2 regions of the Butyricicoccus porcorum genome follow, and region 1 is predicted to be linked to the other one. Evidence: predicted binding sites of a transcription regulator. Region 1 holds the regulator's gene; the other holds the start of a gene.

Region 1 (7,863 bases):
TTTATCATTAAAAGAGAGCGTTTTATTCGGGGGCGAATCAAACGGTTTTCTCTCCCGTTTTTAACGGAAGAACACAACCAACATCCTAATATTGAGGTGGAAAACACATGATTTATACTGTTACTTTTAACCCGTCTTTGGACTACACCATCCGCATCAAGAATTTTGAAGTCGGCACGCTGAACCGCACCAACTACGAGGAGATCCGTGTGGGCGGCAAGGGCGTCAATGTTTCGATCGTCCTGACTTCTCTGGGTGTTGAAAATATCGCGCTTGGATTCATTGCGGGCTTTACCGGCGATCAGATCGAATCCGGCATGCAGCAGTTGGGCTGCAAGACCGAGTTCATCCGTCTGCCGCAGGGCTTCTCCCGCATCAATATCAAGCTCCAGGACGAGACGGAAACCGAAATGAACGGCATGGGGCCGGCGGTTTCCATCTCAGAATGTGAACGGTTTATGATGAATATCAAGCGCCTCAAGCCGGGCGACACGCTGGTGCTCTCCGGCAGCATCCCCAGCTCCATGCCGCAGGATATGTATGAGCAGATTCTCGACGCCGTTGACACCGACAAGATCCGCGTCGTCGTCGACACCTCCAGCAACCTACTGCGCCGCACGCTCGCATATCACCCGTTCCTCATCAAGCCGAATCTGATCGAACTCGGTGAGCTGTTCGGCCGCTCGCTGATCGACTACGATGATATTGTCGGCTGCGCCAAGCACTTGCAGGAAGAGGGCGCGCGCAACGTACTCGTTTCCATGGGCAGTGCAGGTGCCATCCTCGTCACGGATGAGGGTCAGGTTTTCTCCGCTCCGGCACCGTCCGGTGATCTCGTCGATTCCATCGGCGCAGGCGACGCCATGGTCGCAGGCTTCCTCGCCGGCTACCTCGAGCGCAACAGCATGGTCGACGGCTTTGCCAAGGGTCTCGCCGCAGGCAGTGCTACCGCGTACAAGCAGGGCCTCGCGACCAGAGAGGAAATCATCGCCATCGCACAGCGCATGTAATTCAACCAAGCTTCAAGAGGATGTGTATTTTTACACATCCTCTTTCTTTTCGTCTAAAAACTATTGTCATTCTGACGCGGGCGTGCTATACTGATGGTAGATTTTATTTAGATTGGCAAACAAATTCACAGAAAAAGGAGAACTCATCTTGAAACTTCCAGAATTGAACATCGGTGGATTGTCTGCCCGACACCCTGTCATTCAGGGCGGCATGGGAATCGGTATTTCTCTGTCCGGACTCGCGTCTGCTGTCGCAAACGCGGGCGGTATCGGCATTATTTCCGGCGTACAGATCGGCTTCCGTGACCCGGAATTCCGTAAAAACCCGGTTGCCGCCAACCTGCGTGCCATTGGCAGCGAGCTGCGCCGCGCGCGGGAGCTTGCGCCGGACGGCATCATTGGCATGAATTTCATGTCTATCGACGCGCATTACGACGAATATGTGACTGAAGCAGTCAAAAACGGCGTTGACCTCATCATTTCCGGCGCAGGACTTCCGCTGTCCCTCCCCGGGCTGGTCGAAGGAAGCAAGACACGCATTGCGCCGATTGTCTCCTCCGCGCGCGCCTGCCGCCTGATTCTGACCAAGTGGCTGAAAAAATTCAACCGCTTCCCGGATGCCATTGTCGTCGAAGGGCCGCTCGCCGGCGGACACCTCGGTTTCCATCTGGACGACCTGCTCGCCGGAACCAACCAGACGCTCGAGCAGGCGCTGTCGGATGTTGTCGCATATGTGCGCGGCTTCTGTGAAAAGCACGGCGTCGCCATCCCGGTCATCGCCGCAGGCGGTATCCGGTCGCACGACGATGTATGCCGTATGTTTGACCTCGGTGCCTCCGGTGTACAGGTCGGCACCCTGTTCGCCGCCACGGAGGAATGCGATGCAAGCGACCGCTTCAAGCAGACCTACATTGATGCGCGGCCGGAGGATGTGCGCATCATCAAAAGCCCCACCGGCTTCGCTGCACGCGCAGTCAACACGGACTTCGTCCAGCGCGCTTACGACCGCGGCGGCATTCCGGTCGAACACTGCTTCCGCTGTATGCCGGAAATCTGCAATGCTGCGGAAACACCGTTCTGTCTGTCTCAGGCTCTGTTTGATGCGGCAACCGGAGAAAAGGACGGCCTTGTGTTCTGCGGCGGCCGTGTCGGTGAAATCACCGAAATTTCAACCGTTCCCGAAGTAATGCACAAGCTGTGCGAAGCGTAAAAAAACAGTCCTGCATGCGTCTGCATGCAGGACTGTTTGCATGTTAAACCAAATACCGGTTGACAACCGGAATGTGCGAAAGAATCAGATATACCACATAACTGAGCGCAAAATTCAGGCACACCAGCAGCGGTATCGACACAATGCACGGCAGAATCGAAACTGTCAGGCCGTGGTTGTGGAATATGCAGTTAAAACACACATGCACCAGATAGATACAAAACGACGCCTTAGAAACATGCGCTGCAATCGCACAGCTTTTGGCGCCATATTTCTTTTGAATCAACAGGCCGAAAATGCCAATGGCCAGCAGGCACACGCCCGGTGTCATGCCTTCCAGAAACTGCGTATACAGCTCTCCATGTGTAATGGTAAGCAATGTTGTCATGCCGTAAGTAATCGCAAAGCCCAGACCGGCGCACAGCACACACAGCCTTTGCGGCAGTGGATACTTTTTCAGATAATAACCCGCAGCGGCATAGCCGATTGCCGCATATTGCATTGTGAGACCGAACTGGCTCATCGATGTCGGCAGCAACCGCAGCGGCCAGTAATGCCGCAGCAATGGATAGACAATCCCCAGTAAAAACCAGACCAGCAGCAGATATTGAAATTGCCGTTTGGAGGCGTGCTCTATTACCAGCCGCACGACCGGAATAAAAATATATACCAAAATCATCATTGGAATATAATACAGATGAAATTCGTGGTTGAACAGCACGACCTCCCTAAGCGCCTGGAGTACACGGCTCCAGGTGAGGGAATCCTGCTCTATCAGATGATAGAGCTTGTAAAATACCGCCCAGCAAAACAGTGCGACGACAAGTCGCCAGATATTATGTGTATACAGCCGTTTGACTGACAGTCTGCGGTGCGGGTCGAGCAGGAGCGCGCCGCTGCACATCAGAAACAACGGTACAGCGGCCCGCGTCAAACAGCCCCAAAACAGCGATGCCCACCAGTCAAAACTCCGGATCGGGCTGCCATATCCGCCCGTGCTGGCGTGAATGGTCAGCACGCAAACAATAGCGACCGCTTTGAGCACATCGATTGCATACTCTCTCCGCGGTCGCAACTCAATTTCCGCCATATTCGTATTCTTCCCCCTTATTGTCATATTTCTGTGCCTTTGGAATCAATATGCTTCATGCGCATCAGCTCTTCCATAAACGAATGCACATCCTGAAAATCGCGGTATACCGAAGCGAAGCGGATATAGGCGACTTCGTCAATATGCACCAGACGCTCCAGCACCATCTCGCCAATTGTTTCCGACGACACCTCATTTTCCAGTCTGCCATACAGTTTCTGCTCCATATCTGCGAGCAGAGAATCCATCTGTGCGGTTGTAACCGGGCGTTTTTCACACGCCTTGACAATGCCGCGCATCAGCTTATCGCGGTCAAACTGCTGACGCGAACCGTCTTTTTTGATGACCATGAGCGAGCTGGTCTCCACGGTCTCATAGGTTGTGAACCGCTTGCCGCAGTGCAGGCACACACGACGGCGGCGGATGCTCTCACCGTCGACGGTCGACCGCGAATCGATGACCTTGCTCTCGGTATGCTTACAATATGGACATTTCATTTCAAAAGCCCCCTTTGTGCTGCGGACTGCAAAAACAGCCTGCTCTGTTCCAGCTCCGCCAGACGGGTATAATCGTCGCTGTACACCTCGACCATCGCACTGCCGCAGCCAAGTGCCTCCATCCTGCCAAACAAAGCGGAAAAATCCACCTTTCCCTGTCCAGGCAGCAGGCAGTCCGACTGCGTGTCGTAGTCACTGATGTGCAGATTGACAGTGCGGTCACCGACCGCATCGGCGTAATCGCTCCAATCCAGACCGGCGCGGCGCGCCTGCTTGATATCCAGCGTAAACCGCAGCTCCGGGACATGGTCATACAGCGCGCGCAGGAACGCCAGATCGCTCGATTTACACCACGACACATTTTCCTGTGTAAAGGCAATGCCGCACGCAGACGCGCGTTCACACAGCTTATGGTAGGTTTCAAACCGCTGCTCATCCGCCCGCGCAGGCGGCAGGCCGCGGGAACGCAGCAGCTCGCCATGGAACGTAAAATACTTCGCGCCGAGATCGGCGGCGGCTTCAAAATATCGTGTATACTGGTCGAGTGCATCGCGCGTGCGCCGCGCATAGTCAGAAAATAACAGATGCCCTTCCATTGCAGACGTAAACGGGTGCACCGACACGACCGCAAGCCCCAGTTCCCGCAGCTTCTGTTTGAGCATCCTGCGGAACGGCACGCCATATTCGCTTTCCGAATTGATAAACAGCTCCACGCGCCGGTAGCCGAGCTGTGCCGCATATTCTATGCCGTGTTCCAGTTCCTTTGGATAAAAGGATGCCGTTGAAATTCCAATCTGCACCAGAGTCCCTCCTGTCTGATTTCAGCATACCATATTTTTTTCCAAAAAGAAAGACCGGGCAGTGCGAAACTGCCCGGCCGATGTTATCCGTGTTTGCGCTTTTTGCGCTTTTTCTTTGAACCGGAGGAAACCTTTTTCGGGGTAACCGTCTGCGGCTGCTTTGCCGGCTGAGCGGTTTCCGTCGAAGACTCTGCCTTCGGCTTCTCCGCGGCCTGCGGGGCAGCCTCCGGTGTGGAAGCCTTGCTCTCCTGCTTTGCGCGCTGCGCCTTGATCTGTGCCTTCTCACGCTTGTTCTTGCGGAGCAGACCGCGATACTTCGCCCAGAGCGTACCTGCCAGGAACAGCGAAGAATATGCGCCCGCGATGATGCCGATGATGATCGGCAGAGTGAACTGACGCAGGCTGGTGACACCCAGAATGAAGATCATGCCGACTGCCAGCAGCGTTGTGATCGATGTGTTGACCGTACGTCCCGCAGTCTGCCACAGGCTCTTCTCTACCGTGTCCTCGAACAGTTCGCGGCGTGCAAACTTGCGGTTTTCGCGCACGCGGTCAAAGACGATAATACTGGAGTTGATGGAATAGCCGAGGATTGTCAGCGCAACGGCAATAAACGTCGTGTTGAATGGGATGCGGAATACAAGATATGCGGACAGCACAACCAGCAGGTCATGAGCCAGACAGGTGATTGCCGCGAGACCGGAGGTCAGCTCAAAGCGGAAGGTGATGTAGATCAGCATCAGGATGACCGCAACAAGCGCTGCCATAATTGCCTTGCCCTGCATCTCCTTGCCGATGGTCGCATTGACATCGGAAATATTCTGCGTATCGTCGTCCGTAATGCTGAATTTCTCCTGCATGGCAGCGACAATCGCCTTCTGCTGGTCATTGTCCAGCTTGGTGCTCTTAATCAGTACCTGCTCGCCGTTGTCGCCCGTCTTCTGTACGGAAGATGGCGCAATGCCGGCCGCCTCTTCGACGAGATCCGGGATGACATTGCCCGAAAGGTCACTTGTGACCTCCTGATGGATGTCAAACGTCATGCTCGTGCCGCCGACAAAATCAACGTCCATATTGAACAGGTTCAGGCCAAACGGCAGCGTAATCAGTCCGATCAGGCCCGGGGCGATGAGAATCAGGGAAATAACCGCAAAAATCGGAAATTTCTTTACAATAGAAAATCTGCTCTTCATTGGTCTCACGCCTCCTTTTTCTTTCTCACGCCGTAGAATTTCGGATCAGTAAGCCGGAAATCCGCCATGCGGTTGAGCAGGAAATGCGTGACCGTAACTGCCGTGAACATTGACAGAACAACGCCGATGCCCAGCGTGAGGGCAAAGCCCTTGACCGTGCCGGTGCCCATGAAATACAGGACAAATGCCGCAATCAGTGTCGTAATATTGGAGTCCAGAATTGCGGAGAATGCACGGTGGAAACCGGAATCAATCGCCGCACGGATGGTCTTGCCGTTGCTCAGCTCGTCCTTCATGCGCTCGAAGATGACAACGTTTGCGTCGACCGCCATACCGATGGACAGGATGATACCTGCAATGCCCGGCAGCGACAGGTTGACATGTGCCACCGACAGGATGACCAGATCAAGCGCCGTGTAGAACAGCAGCGCGATGGATGCAACCAGACCCGGCAGACGATAGAACAGGATCATGAAGAGCATAACCAGCAGGATGCCGATTGCGCCCGCCTTGACGCTGGTGGACAGCGCCTTTTCACCCAACTGCGGGCCGACAGAGCTCATGCTGACCTCTTCCAGCGAGAACGGCAGCTGACCGATGTTGATCTGCTCTGCCAGTGTCTTCGCAGTCTCTGCCGTGAAGCTGCCCGAAATGACACAGGTATCGCCGGTGATGCCGGTCGCCGCATATTCCGAGCTGACCGAAGGCTCAGACAGAACCTCATCGTCCATCATAATCTTGATGGTGTTCTTGCCATCCTCTGCGTTTGCCGCAGCCTTAGTGGCCTCGGCCCACGTTTCGACCGCGTCTTCCTTAAATGTAACCTCGACATAATGCTGGCTGGAAAAGTCAGACTCAGAGAGCTGACCATAGCCGGATTTCGCGGACTTGATGCCGGAACCATCGAGAATGGTATTGCCGTCCGCATCGACGAACTTCAGCTGTGCCGTCGCACCGAGCGTGGAAACGGCTTCCGCCGGATCATTGATCGCCGGAATGTCCACCTTGACGCGTCTGTCGCCGACCAGCTCAACCGTTGCTTCGGTGTAGCCCAGCGAATCCAGACGCTTCTGCATCATGGCCTGTACGGAAGCCATGTCGGTTTCCAGATTCGCAGTATCGTAGCCGTCCTCCAGAACAGCCTCAAAGGTAATGGAAGAACCGCCGACCAGGTCAAGGCCACGCCGGATGCCGTCTTCCTCATCCAATGCACTGGGGACTGAGACCGGTCCCACGGTGAGTCCAAAGACAGCTGTGCAGCAAAGCAGTGCAATCACTGCAATCACAGCCACAAAGGACAGGATACTTTTTTTCAAATTACTCGCCTCCTATGTGACAATAAGCAAGCTAATTATATATGATTGCAGCAATAAAGTCAATTTTATCCCACGGATTTCATGAAATTTTCATCAATTTAGCCAATTTTGCTGCGCAATTTGCTCATGACACCGGTTGTGCGACCACTTTTATCCGTCATATGGCGCAAAAAAATGCCGCAGAACAAATGTCTGCGGCATTCGATTTTATATGTTCAGCATTACAGGTTGATTTCAACCTTGATGTCGTCATCATTCAGATACTTCTGAATGCGCGGCATAACATCGTTGGCGATAAAATCCTCAACCTGCTGCGGTGCACGGCCGACATATTCCTTCGGATCCATCTCCGCAAGGATTTCCTCCTTGGTCAGGCCGAACATCGGATCAGCTGCAATGCGGTCGATCAGGTCGTTGTCCAGACCTTCCTCCTTGACGCGCTTGCCAGCCGCCATGGAGTGCTCACGGATGCGCTCATGCAGCTCCTGACGGTTGCCGCCGCGCTTAACCGCGCTCATCATGATGTTCTCGGTTGCCATAAACGGCAGCTCGCCCATCACGCGCTTCTCAATGACCTTCGGATAAACGACAATGCCCTCAGAAATGTTAATCATAATATTCAGGATCGCATCAATGCCGAGGAATGCCTCCGGTACGGAAATACGCTTGTTTGCGGAGTCATCCAGCGTGCGCTCGAACCACTGCGTTGCAGTGGTGACAGCCGGATTGAGGGTATCCACAATGACA
Region 2 (7,863 bases), 180 kb from region 1:
GCGTGCGAGTGCGGTGCGCTGCTTCTGCCCACCGGACAGCTGTGCCGGGCGATGCTCTGCCAGCGCGGTCAGCTGAAAGCGCTCCATCAATGCGCGGCACGCCTGCTGTTTTTCCTGCTTCGTGCCGCGCATGCCCATCATGATGTTCCCCGCCACCGTCCTGTTCTCAAACAGTGCATACTGTTGGAACAGATATCCGGCATGGCGGCGCTGTGGCGGCAGACAGGTGCGCGCTGTGCTGTCATACCATGTCTTTTCTCCCAAAGCAATGTGCCCTCTGTCGGGTACGACGATGCCTGCGATGCAGCGCAGCAGCATGCTCTTGCCGCTGCCGGATGCCCCGATAACCGCCGTCGGTGCGTCGGGAAATTCCGCCTGCATATCGAGCGAAAATCCGCCCAGCTTTTTGTGAATGTCCACACACAGACTCACCGCGGCTTCCCCTCCTTTCGCCGTACATAACGGCTGTTCCAGATATTGACTGCAATCATGCCCGCGAACGACAGCACGCAGATCGTGCCTGCCCAGAAGGCCGCTTCGCCGTAATGCGCTTTTCCTGCCTGCACAGCGGAATAAATCGCCACAGACATTGTCTGTGTCTTGCCCGGAATGTTTCCCGCAATCATAACCGTCGCGCCGAATTCACCGAGTGCGCGCGCAAAGGCAAGCACGGTTCCCGCGGCAATGCCCGGTGTACAGCCGGGCAGCGTGATGTGCAGAAAAATACTCCATTCACTCATACCCAGTGTACGCCCTGCCGCCGCGAAGTCGGGATCAAGCTGTTCCATTGCGCCGCGCACCGTGCGATACATCAGCGGAAACGCGACGACGGTGGACGCAATGACGCCCGCCGTCGGTGTAAAAATAATGGAAATGCCGAGTGCATTCAATACTGCGCCGAGCGGGCCGTATTTGCCGAGCAACAGCAGCAGACCAAAGCCTACTACCGTCGGCGGCAGCACCATTGGCAGCGTCAGAATGCCGTCAACCAGCCCCTGCCCGCGGCGCAGGCGCAGCACAAGCCACGCCGCGCCGATGCCGAGCACGACCGAAAATACTGTCGCCAGCAATGCGATTTTCAGTGTCAAAAAGAGGGGCGATACATCCATGTTCCGTTCTCCTGTATGTGTCAGATATCCTTACTCTGCAATGCCAAAGCCGTATTTCTCGAATACCGCTGCGGCATCATCCGCCTCAAGGAATTCCAAAAAGCTCTGTGCCGCTTCATTTTCTGCGCCATCCTTGGTCAGTGCAATCGGATAGATGACCGGAGCACAGCTGTCCTCCGGTGCCGCGCAGACAACCGTTACGCTGTCGGTAACTGCCGCATCGGTCGCATATACAATACCTGCATCAACCTCACCGGTCTCACACCAAGCCAGTACCTGACGGACGTCCGAGCCGAGAACTGCCTTCGCGTTGACTGCATCCCAGATGCCCAGTGTGGTCAGAATCTCCTGCGCGTACTGGCCAACCGGTACACTGTCCGGGTTGCCGATGGCAACCTTTGCGACGGAATCCGAAGCCAGATCTTCAAACGAGGTAACCGCGTCTGAATCCTTCGGCACAACCAGAACTGCCTCGTTGGTCAGCAGGTCGCTGCGTGTTTCGTCCGCCATCAACCCCTCATCGCACAGCGCATCCATCTGCTTCTGTGCCGCAGACAGGAACAGATCGCACGGCGCGCCGTTTTCAATCTGGCTCTGCAAATCGCCCGAGCCCGCATAGTTTGCCGTAATTGCAACGTCCGGATTCTCCTCATTATAATCCTCAATCAGCTCATCCAGGCAATCAGTCATGCTCTTTGCTGCAAACACAGTGACTTCCCCGCTCAGTGAGCTGGTTGCAGCCGTATCCGCCGCGCTGCCGGCATCCGCATCGGTATTGCTGTTGTTGCTGCTGCTTCCGCAGCCCGCCAGCATGCTGACAGACAGTGCCGCTGCCAGAATTGCCGCTGTCCACTTTTTCATTTTCATGTCGAGTTCCTCCCGATTCGTTATTCTCACTTAAGTATAACGCATGTACAAAATTTGTCAATGGTGCTAAAAAATTATTTTATATCTGTTTTCGTGTTTTAGGCAATGGAAAAGGGCTGTTCCGCTCTCCTACAGAACAACCCTTTCGCTGGTTACAAAGTACCGTCTCACATAATTTTCTGAACCGAAACCAGCGCACGCGGATTCCGGATCTGTATACCCGGAGGGTATGCGCCTGATCCCGGCACGGATGAACAAAAGGAGCACCGCCCGCAGTCTTTCCCCTTACTACACGCGGCATGTGCGCTCCGGCATCCGACGAAAATGTGTACTTTATGATTTAATTATAGCAATTCAAATGTAATTGTCAATAACATTTTTCCTTTTGCACACAAACAACACAGAAGTGAGGGAATTCCCGTGTTACAGATGGGCGCAGGTTGTGGTTACAACACGGCCCTGCTCCAACGACGTCGGTACATCGATGAGGCGCTGGTTGCGGCTGCCGCGGAAGCGCAGCGACAGGTCGCGCTGTTCCTGTACGAACGGGCCGTCCACCAGCACATCACACTGCCGCAGCAGTGCGAGCACATCCGGATCATCCATCTCAAGCAGCTGCTCCCATGTATAGCCGGTATAGGTCATGATATGCTTGCCGCCCAGGCGCAGCACGCGCGCCAGCTCTGCCAGCGGCTTTGGCTGACAGAACGGCTCACCACCGGACAGCGTCACGCCGCCGATAAGCGGATCGGCCTGCACATCTGCCAGCAGACGGGAGATTTTGACCTCCTGCCCGCCCGCAAAGTCATGCGTCTGCGGATTGTGGCAGCCCGGACAGTGATGCGGGCAGCCCTGCGTAAAAATGACAAAGCGTATGCCGGGGCCATCGACAATGGATTCGTCGATGACTCCGGCAATGCGAAGATTTTGATCTATCATGGACTTATGCGTTATGCGCTGTGGCGGATGTCACGGCATGCGCAATCCTGCGGATTTTCCATTTTGCGATAGACATCGTGCTTGACGCGGTCATTTTCCTCTGCGCGCTTGGCGTTGTTGAAGCGGTCCAGCGTGCCGACCAGATAACCGGTAATGCGGCGGATGCGCTCAAAGCCGACGCCCTCTCCTACCATTTCCTCGCCGTTTGCATTGTATGTGATGTGATTGAGCTCCTTCATGATAAATACCTCCTCAGGTGAATCTGTATCTGAATTAAGAAAGCGGATTGGGACGGCGGTCACGCTCTTCATTCGGGTCGCCGTGATATCCGATGGTGTCACTGTTGTGGTTTTTATAGACGCCCAGCTGGCGCAGCTTTTCTACGCTGACTGCTTCGCCCTCGCGGCGGCCGCAGCGCGGGCATACATCGTCGATGATACCGGTATAGCCGCACACCGGGTCGCGGTCAACCGGATGGTTGATAGAACCGTAGCCGATGCCGCATTCCTTCATATAGCGGATGACAGCCTCAAATGCATCGAGGTTCTGCGTCGGATCACCGTCCAGCTCGACATAGCTGATGTGTCCGCCGTTGGTAAGCGCGTGATACGGCGCCTCAAGCTGAATTTTTCGGAATGCCGAAATCGGATAATAAACCGGCACATGGAACGAGTTGGTGTAATAATCGCGGTCGGTAACACCCGGAATCACGCCATATCGCTCGCGGTCCAGACGGGTAAACCGTCCGGACAGACCCTCTGCCGGTGTCGCAATGACGGTAAAGTTCAGGCCGGTTTCGCGGCTCTCACGATCCATGCGCTCGCGCATACGGGTGACAATGGCCAGCCCCATACGCTGTGCCTGCTCGGATTCGCCGTGATGCTTGCCCATCAGCGCCTTGAGACACTCGGCAAGGCCGATGAATCCGACGGTCAGGGAGCCATGCTTGAGCACCTCGCCGACCTTGTCGTCCGGGCCGAGCTTGTCGGAATCAATCCAGACACCCTGACCCATCAGGAACGGATAATTGCGCACGCGCTTCTCACTCTGAATCTGAAAGCGTGCCTTGAGCTGATCGATGACCAGATCGAGCTTTTCGTCAAGCTCCTGGAAGAATGCCTCCGCATTGCCGTTCGACTTAATGGCGATGCGCGGCAGATTGATCGACGTAAAGCTGAGGTTTCCGCGTCCATAGACAATCTGTCTGGACGGATCGTAATTGTTGCCGACGACACGGGTCCGGCAGCCCATATAAGCCGCCTCGGTTTCCGGATATCCCGGCTTGTAGTACTGTGCGTTGAACGGGGCGTCGAGGAACGAGAAGTTCGGGAACAGGCGCTTCGCAGAAACGCGGATCGCCAGCTTGAACAAATCGTAGTTCGGGTCGCCCGGATTGTAGTTGATGCCTTCCTTGACCTTGAAGATATGAATCGGGAAGATCGAGGTCTCACCATTGCCCAGTCCGGCCTCAGTTGCCAGCAGAAGACTCTTCATGACAAGGCGACCCTCCGGAGAGGTATCCGTGCCATAGTTGAGCGACGAGAACGGAATCTGTGCGCCTGCACGGGAGTGCATGGTGTTGAGGTTATGCACCAGCGCCTCCATCGCCTGATACGTGGTGCGCTCGGTTTCCCGGCGCGCATACTTGACGGTAAACGCCAGAATCTTGTCCGCGGTCTCCGCATCCGTGCGCTCCAACAGACGGCCGCGGATGCATTCTGTTGCACCGTTGTCATCTGCGAGCACCGGCTTCTGCTCACACGCCTCAACCAGCGTCTTCGCGGTCTCCAGTGCGTCATCCTCCACGCCGTACGCCTCCAGCGCCTTGGCGAGGTTGTCGCGGTACTTATGCCAGTAGGTTTTGCGCACGCCCGGTGCCATGCTGTAGTCGAAATTCGGCACGCTCTGGCCGCCGTGCTGGTCGTTCTGGTTGGACTGAATGGCGATGCACGCCAGTGCCGAATAGCTCATGATGTCATTCGGCTCACGCAGGAAGCCGTGCCCGGTGGAAAATCCGCCGTCAAACAGCTTGAGCAGGTCAATCTGCGTGCAGGTCGTAGTCAGGGTGTAGAAATCGAAGTCGTGAATGTGGATATCGCCCTCGCGGTGTGCCTTGGCAATGTGCGGTTCCAGAAGGAACATCTCATTGAACTGTTTCGCACCCTCCGAGCCATATTTCAGCATCGTGCCCATCGCGGTGTCACCGTCGATGTTGGCATTTTCGCGCTTGATGTCGTTCTCAATTGCGGACTGGAACGTCAGATCCTCATAAATCTTCATCAGTCCGGTATTCATCTCGCGCTGACGGGAACGCTCATTGCGGTACAGGATATAGGCCTTTGCGGTCTTTGCGTGGCCGCTTTCGACGAGGATCTTCTCGACCGCGTCCTGTACATACTCCACTGACGGCGTCGGTGTGGGGCTGTGCGCCTCCACATAGTCTGCCACATCCAAAGCCAGCCGCATCGACATCTGGTAATCGTGGCCGCCGGACGCTTCCGCGGCCTTGTAGATGGCATTTGCGATTTTCGTCACATCAAAAAACACACATCTGCCGTCTCTCTTCTCAATCTGCTGAATCATCTATTGCTGCTCCTCTGGTTACTCTGATAAAATAAGTTCCGACTGTTGCGCGCATAATACAAAATATGCACGTTTTTTACACTCATGAACACAACATATTGTGTTCAGTGTGACCCAGAACTGTTTTATATTTTAGTACGCCGAGGCGCATCTGTCAAGGGCGCAATGCCCCCTTGTGGTGTGTCTCAGCTGGTAGGAATCATTCCTATTTCTTGATTTTTGGCCAGAGTGCCCGTCTTTGCCAATCCGCCAAACCGGTGCGAACCGCCCGCCGGGTCGGGAACGATTTTGCTCAAAAACCGGGGCTGGTGGGCAGAGAAGCAACGTTTTGCAAACAAATCCTCTGTCCCCGCCGGAGATTTTCCGGCAGGCAGTTCTGCCCGCCGCAAAACGCAAAAGCGAACTTTTAAAAATTTTTTATTTTTGTTGTCCACACCTCTTCAGACCACAACATATTGTGGTCTATGCCGGCTGTCACAGATTCCAGCAGTGGTTGAGCGGCCCGTTGCCCGCGCCGAGGTTCAGACCGTCGCGCAGGGCACCGGTCAAATATGCCTTTGCCTGGCGCACAGCGTCCGGCATGCAGGCACCTGCCGCCAGTGCGCAGGCGATCGCGGAGGACAGTGTACAGCCCGTGCCGTGTGTGTTCGGGTTGTCGATACGCGTACCCTCAAACCAGAACGCCTGTCCGTTCCAGACGAGCAGGTCGTCCGCAGCTCCGGCAAGATGCCCGCCTTTGACGAGTACCGCACCGCCGGTCTGCGCCGCAATGGCAAAGCCCGCCTGCTCCATCTGTTCCCTCGTTTCAATCCGGCTGCCGCACAGCGCTTCCGTCTCCGGAATGTTCGGCGTAATCAGCTGTGCCAGCGGCAGAAGCTGCGTGCGCAGCGCATCCATCGCCTCGGGCTTCAGCAGTGCACGTCCGGAGGTGGAAAACATGACGGTGTCCAGCACGATATTTTGCGCACCGTAGTGCCGCAGCCTGTCCGAGATGACTGAAATGTTCTCCGCAGACGAAACCATACCGATTTTCACGGCGTCCGGCACAATGTCGGTAAAAATACAGTCCAGCTGCTGTGCCAGGAAATCCGCCGGTGTCTCCTGCACGCCGTACACACTGGTTGTGTTCTGTGCAGTCAGCGCTGTAATCGCGCTCATGGCATACATGCGGTGTGCCGTGATGGTCTTGATATCCGCCTGGATGCCCGCGCCGCCGCTGCAATCCGAACCGGCAATGGTGAGTACCTTATTCACAGCAGAATTCCTCCCAGCCCATGATGTACTGACGGCACAACGGGCGGATCACCTCTGCCTCACTGCGCGCGGAATGGTCATACACGCCCACAACCGGATAGCCTGCCCGGACCGCGGTTTCAATACAATGCAGGCTGTCCTCAAAGACAACCGTCTGCTGCTTCGGCGTGCCCAGCCTGCGCGCACATTCGTCAAAAATATACGGCAGGTTTTTGCTTGTATTCAAATCCCCACAGGTGAGCAGAAACGAAAAGTACTCTCCAATCCCCAACCGACGGAGTGCCATCTCGACCAGCTCGCGCCCTGTGGCGGTCGCAATGCACATAGGGATACCCTTTCCCTTCAGGCTGTCCAACATCGCGCGTACGCCCGCCTTGAGCGGCGCACGGCTGCGGTAATCCTCCGCTATCATATCGCTGATCTGGCGGCAGATGGTGTCCACCGATTCGGTAATACCGAAATCCTGGCGGTAATATTCCGCTGCCTCCGGCAGCGTCATCGTCTTCAGCCGCAGCGGCAGGTCATCCGGCACCGGAATATTCCGCTCCTCCAGATAGCGGGAGCCGACTGTCTCCCAGAACGGCATAGAATCGAGCAACGTGCCGTCCAGATCAAAAATTGCACCTTTCAGCTTCATGCCTGTACCAGCTCCTCTGCACGCGCGCGCAGCGCCGCCGTCGCCGCCTGAATGTCAGGTGCGGCAAAAATACCGGAAACAATCGCCACGCCTGCGACACCAGTTCCCGTGAGCTCCAGCATGTTGTCCAGCTTGATTCCGCCGATGGCAACGCAGGGAATGGCAACGCCCGCGCAGATATCACAGATATCGTGATGGGTCAGCGGGGCGGCGTCCGTCTTGGTCCACGTGCTGTGCACCGCGCCGACACCGAGATAATCTGCCCCGCGGCTCTGTGCCAGCTGTGCCTCTTCGACCGAATGCGCCGATACGCCGATGATTTTTTCCTCGCCCAGCAGCGTGCGCACATCGCCTGCCTCCATGTCATCCTGTCCGACATGTACGCCGTCCGCACCGCTCTCCAGGCATGCCTGTACATCGTCATTGATGATGCAGCATACACCGTAGCTGTGGCACAGCTGTACAATATCCTTT

What was found. Region 1 encodes NrdR, which represses ribonucleotide reductase genes. Its sites were predicted from a motif close to CACNANATNTNGTG; they were not measured.
Region 2: the regulator NrdR is predicted to act here: its motif matches at 5,588-5,601, upstream of ACLM7Z_RS00395 (anaerobic ribonucleoside triphosphate reductase).

Annotation. Positions count from the first base shown of each region.
Region 1 is NZ_CP178353.1:2,904,196-2,912,058, forward strand. Features, by position in the region: gene pfkB (1-phosphofructokinase) at 108-1,010, shown strand; gene ACLM7Z_RS14465 (NAD(P)H-dependent flavin oxidoreductase) at 1,159-2,220, shown strand; gene ACLM7Z_RS14470 (acyltransferase) at 2,264-3,310, opposite strand; gene nrdR (transcriptional regulator NrdR) at 3,334-3,807, opposite strand; gene ACLM7Z_RS14480 (sugar phosphate isomerase/epimerase family protein) at 3,804-4,607, opposite strand; gene secF (protein translocase subunit SecF) at 4,691-5,800, opposite strand; gene secD (protein translocase subunit SecD) at 5,806-7,116, opposite strand; gene purB (adenylosuccinate lyase) at 7,338-7,863, opposite strand, start outside.
Region 2 is NZ_CP178353.1:90,961-98,823, forward strand. Features, by position in the region: gene ACLM7Z_RS00370 (sulfate/molybdate ABC transporter ATP-binding protein) at 1-432, opposite strand, end outside; gene modB (molybdate ABC transporter permease subunit) at 429-1,109, opposite strand; gene modA (molybdate ABC transporter substrate-binding protein) at 1,140-1,976, opposite strand; gene nrdG (anaerobic ribonucleoside-triphosphate reductase activating protein) at 2,400-2,915, opposite strand; partial or broken gene nrdD (anaerobic ribonucleoside-triphosphate reductase) at 2,927-3,091, opposite strand; gene ACLM7Z_RS00395 (anaerobic ribonucleoside triphosphate reductase) at 3,189-5,498, opposite strand; gene ACLM7Z_RS00400 (hypothetical protein) at 5,684-5,932, opposite strand; gene thiD (bifunctional hydroxymethylpyrimidine kinase/phosphomethylpyrimidine kinase) at 5,973-6,752, opposite strand; gene ACLM7Z_RS00410 (HAD family phosphatase) at 6,745-7,389, opposite strand; gene thiE (thiamine phosphate synthase) at 7,386-7,863, opposite strand, start outside.